2 regions of the Paenibacillus sp. FSL H7-0940 genome follow, and region 1 is predicted to be linked to the other one. Evidence: riboswitches for the same ligand, from Rfam matches in the RefSeq annotation. Region 1 holds a riboswitch; the other holds the start of a gene.
The links. Region 1 has a riboswitch for cyclic di-AMP ahead of MHB71_RS07450 (3D domain-containing protein). Riboswitches for the same ligand answer to the same signal wherever they lie in the genome.
Positions count from the first base shown of each region.

Region 1 (2,205 bases):
CCTTCAAAGCTGTATTACCAGCGATCGGTAATGAATTCATAACTATCATCAAAGAATCCTCCATTATCTCAGTTATCGGTATGGTGGATATTATGTATCAGGCAAGTGTAGTCAAGAACATTACGTACCAAGGCTTGAGTCCATTTTTGATTGCAGCAGCCATCTACTTTGTAATGACGTTCATTTTGTCCAAGCTGCTGGGACGACTGGAAAGGAAGTTGAGTGCAAGTGATAGACGTTAGACAATTACACAAATCTTATGGAAATAACGATGTGCTTAAGGGCATTAACGTGACGATTGGCAAAGGTGAGGTTGTCGTGGTCATCGGTCCTTCCGGTTCAGGTAAAAGTACTTTCTTGCGTTGTCTGAATCTGCTGGAACAGCCTACCTCAGGAGAGATTGATTTTGAAGGCGTGTCAATCACGGACCCCAAGCATAACATTAACGCAACTCGTGAGAAAATGGGCATGGTGTTCCAGCACTTCAACCTGTTCCCACACAAAACGGTAGAGCAAAACATTACGATTGCTCCAATTAAAGTGAAGAAACAATCCACTCAGGAAGCGGAGAAAATCGCCGCTGATCTGCTTAACACCGTGGGCTTGTACGATAAAAAAGATACATTCCCGAATCAGCTGTCTGGTGGACAGAAGCAGCGGATCGCCATTGCTAGAGCATTGGCCATGCAGCCGCATGTGATGCTGTTTGACGAGCCTACGTCGGCACTGGACCCCGAAATGGTCGGTGAAGTGTTGGATGTCATGAAACGTCTTGCAGAAGGCGGGATGACAATGGTCATCGTAACCCATGAGATGGGTTTTGCACGTGAAGTGGGAGACCGAATCCTGTTCATGGATGGCGGGGTTATTGTGGAAGAGGGAACACCTGATGAGGTGTTTGGAGCTCCAAAAAATTCACGTACACGTGATTTTCTTGCCAAAGTACTCTAAACGATGTGATTAAATAGCGTTACTGACTTCGAGTCGGTAACGCTATTTTTTATGGATAATAATCGCGTAAGCATTCGGAAAAGTAACTATTCTGTTACCAAATATAAAGGAATCGGGTCAACCAAATTTTCTGAATTAACCAGTATTCTTACAAATGCTTACATGCTAAAAACCATTTGGTAAGAATTACTACAAGTTCAGGTTACAAAATTGTGATATATTGAACTCTGCCGAAACTTCCGGACAGGGAGTGCGGGGGATGTAACGATGCAGATTGTGCAGGGGGAAGATCTACAGCACACTGCTTGGGGTGAATTAGGGGTACATAACGTTTCAAATGTAACGAAGAACCTATAGGGTGGCTCCTCATCCGAATCCGACAACTAACTTCGCAGGCATAATGAGGGAGGAAGACCATGATTAACAAGAAACGTATAGCCAAAACAGCAGTAGCATTAATGACAACAGCAATGCTCATTCAAGCCGTTCCGGCTCACGCCGATTCAGTTCATGTGGCCAAAGAAGGGGATACCTTCTACACCTTATCAAAACAATATGGAGTAGCACTCAACACGTTGGTTAAAGCAAACAACGACATTTCGGCTTACAACATTTATGGTGGTTTGAAAATTACGATTCCCGGTAAGGCAAACAATGTTGCAGCCGCTGCGGCAACGGAGAGCAAGACCCCAGCCAAAACGGTTACCACAGCAAGTTTGGACGTTAACGCAGATAACAAAGTGGTTCAAGCCTGGGGTAAGACATTCGATTACAGCAAAGCTGTGAACGTAAAAGCAACGGCATACTCTGCAGATCCGTCTGAAAATGGAGGCTGGGGTGCAGTCGATTATTTCGGGAATGACCTTGAACTGGGTACGATTGCAGTTGATCCAAGTGTGATTCCACTTGGAACTAAAGTACTGGTAACTGGTCACAGCCATCCAGGATTGCCAAAACAAGCTTTTGTAGCCACAGCACGTGATGTGGGCGGTGCAATCAAAGGTCACCGGATTGATATCTTTATCCCGGGTAGCAAACAGTCTGTAAGCTCATTTGGTTTTCAGGATATCGAGCTGTACATTCTGAAGTAGAGAGAAAATAACATTTAAAATGAATTCAAATAGGGTGTCTGCCAGTCGCTAATTCGCGATTGAACAGCACCCTTTTAATATTCTCATTTATTTCTATCACGGTCATCTTAATCTTTGGCCTTTGGCAATCCCAGCATTTCGTCCAAGGTGACCAGTTCATATC
Region 1 is NZ_CP150280.1:1,675,039-1,677,243, forward strand. It holds gene MHB71_RS07440 (ABC transporter substrate-binding protein/permease) at 1-242, shown strand, start outside; gene MHB71_RS07445 (amino acid ABC transporter ATP-binding protein) at 229-951, shown strand; cyclic di-AMP (ydaO/yuaA leader) riboswitch at 1,170-1,365, shown strand; gene MHB71_RS07450 (3D domain-containing protein) at 1,368-2,042, shown strand; gene MHB71_RS07455 (polysaccharide deacetylase family protein) at 2,150-2,205, opposite strand, start outside.

Region 2 (2,205 bases), 3.1 Mb from region 1:
TTTTAAGTACTTTGGAGTATTTAAAAGAAGTCCCGGATACGGTAATCACTTTGCTGCCCGAGGCAGATGTTTTCTTCGAGTTCGTTGTTGTAGCCTTTTTGGTTGTTGACGTTTGAGCCGATACGGTCTGAATCTCAGGTTCTTTCACGACCGGTTTTGCTTTGGTGCCGACAGCGATCACTTTATCTACACGATTATTCGCGACAGATTTGCCGACCATTTTTTTGGAGACCAATTCTCCATCCTGAAATACCTTTTCGATATGCTGCACAATTGTGCCTTCTTTGCCGTTCACAACGACACGGTTATCCCCTTTGTATAAGCTAGGGTCAGCCGTTTTAATGACTTTGTAAGCGATCGGTTGCTCTACTTCCACTGTACGCTTTGTTACGCGCACTACACGGATCTTCATCTCCGCTTTGATCGCAGTTCCAAGCGCCGGATACACTTTATCATTACTTTCAACTTGAATACCTGATTTTTGAATTGCATCTTCTACCGATGAATCGGTTGTATACAGAGTCTTGGTGTCTCCGTCTGCCGTAATGTTAACTGGAACGGCCCGCTCAATAACGATTCGGTCTCCATCTGTAATCGCCCCATTCATGGACATGGATACCTTATCGTGAGGGCTGACTGTGATCGACTGCTCCTCCAGCATTTCCTGAAGCATTCCTGTACGAGTCTCTACCACCTGAGCTTTGCCATCAATAACCAGCGAAATTTGTTTCCCGGCCTGACCGTAAACGACTAACAAGATCATGATTGTAAGCGCAATTGAGAAAATCGCGATCAATGCCATTTGACGCATGTTCTCATGCTTCCACCGCAACGCGAAAGACTTACTGGATGATCGTGACTCATGGGTCTCTTCTGGTTGGAATGTGCCCACTTCTCCGTCCTCCTTCATAGCCTCGCCGTCTAAAGTAATGCATGATGTCTTTGACGTGACTATACCAAATTTTCTACAGAACACAGATTGGACCAACATAATCCGATTCTGCACCATGAATCAATCTTCGCAACATGATGTCATCCTCCTGAATACCTACCGTATGATGACAATATTTCTTTTATTCAAAAACAAAAAAGCCAAAGAAAGAGTGTAAGAGGAACTCTTCCGTGGCTTCCGAATGATTCTGAATATCGGAAATTCATGCACGAGGTTGCCTCTCTTTTTCCGCTTGCGAGGTTAGCTGTCGGGTTCGGGCGAAAGAGAGCCGCCCTATCTTGGGTCACCCGCTCATGGCGGACGCCCTTGAATTCACCCCGAGACCCAAAGAAGAAATCAAATACGGCTTCGCAGTTCCCTTCGCTGCTTTTGGGTCAGCGAACGTTGCGCATCGGCCAAATACACCGATGTTTAAGCCCTATTGGTTCCCCCGCTCTCCGATAACGGAGACTCAGCGAGACTGATTCATGAAAGTAATGTTGTTTCATCGGAAAGTGTCCCTTTGTTCATCCCCCGAACATCTGTCCAATTTTCCGCACAACAATTCACTGAAAAGATGATATCCTGTTTTGATGCATGTTGTAAAGCGTTGATCAAGTACGTTTTTCTGAATATTTGGTTAAAATATTGTAATATTCTTGATTTATTTGGATCAAAGGGCAAATTACCTCCGCTTACCTGCCTTTTTCACCTCATTTGCTCGTTTTTTTAACGAATCCCAAATCGTTCCATGGCATTTTTGGTTGTTATTGCAGCAATTTCCTCCACCGAAATGCCTTTAATTTCCGCAGCTGCCTCTGCAACCAGACGTACATGCGCTGTCTCATTTCGCTTCCCACGATAAGGGTGAGGTGTCAAATATGGAGCATCTGTTTCAATGAAAAAACGGTCCATAGGAACCTTCTCCAGCACCTCTTTGGGCTGCTTTGCATTTTTGAATGTGATCGGTCCTCCGAAGGAGAGATGGAAGCCCATATCGAGACAACTTTTTGCTGTTTCCCAGCTGCCTGAGAACGAGTGCATCACACCACCAACTTCACCCGCTTTCTCTTCACGCAAAATTCTTATGATATCCTCATGTGCATCCCGATTATGGATGACAATTGGCATGTTCACTTCACGCGCCAAAGCAATTTGTTGTCGTAATACGCGATGCTGTATTTCTTTTGGTGAAGTATCCCAGTGATAATCCAATCCAATCTCACCGATCGCAACCACTTTTTCATGCTTGCATAAAGATGCAATCCACTCCA
Region 2 is NZ_CP150280.1:5,654,554-5,656,758, forward strand. It holds gene MHB71_RS25035 (3D domain-containing protein) at 1-892, opposite strand, end outside; cyclic di-AMP (ydaO/yuaA leader) riboswitch at 1,166-1,419, opposite strand; gene MHB71_RS25040 (TatD family hydrolase) at 1,661-2,205, opposite strand, start outside.
Region 2: another riboswitch for cyclic di-AMP. It lies ahead of MHB71_RS25035 (3D domain-containing protein); the one in region 1 lies ahead of MHB71_RS07450 (3D domain-containing protein).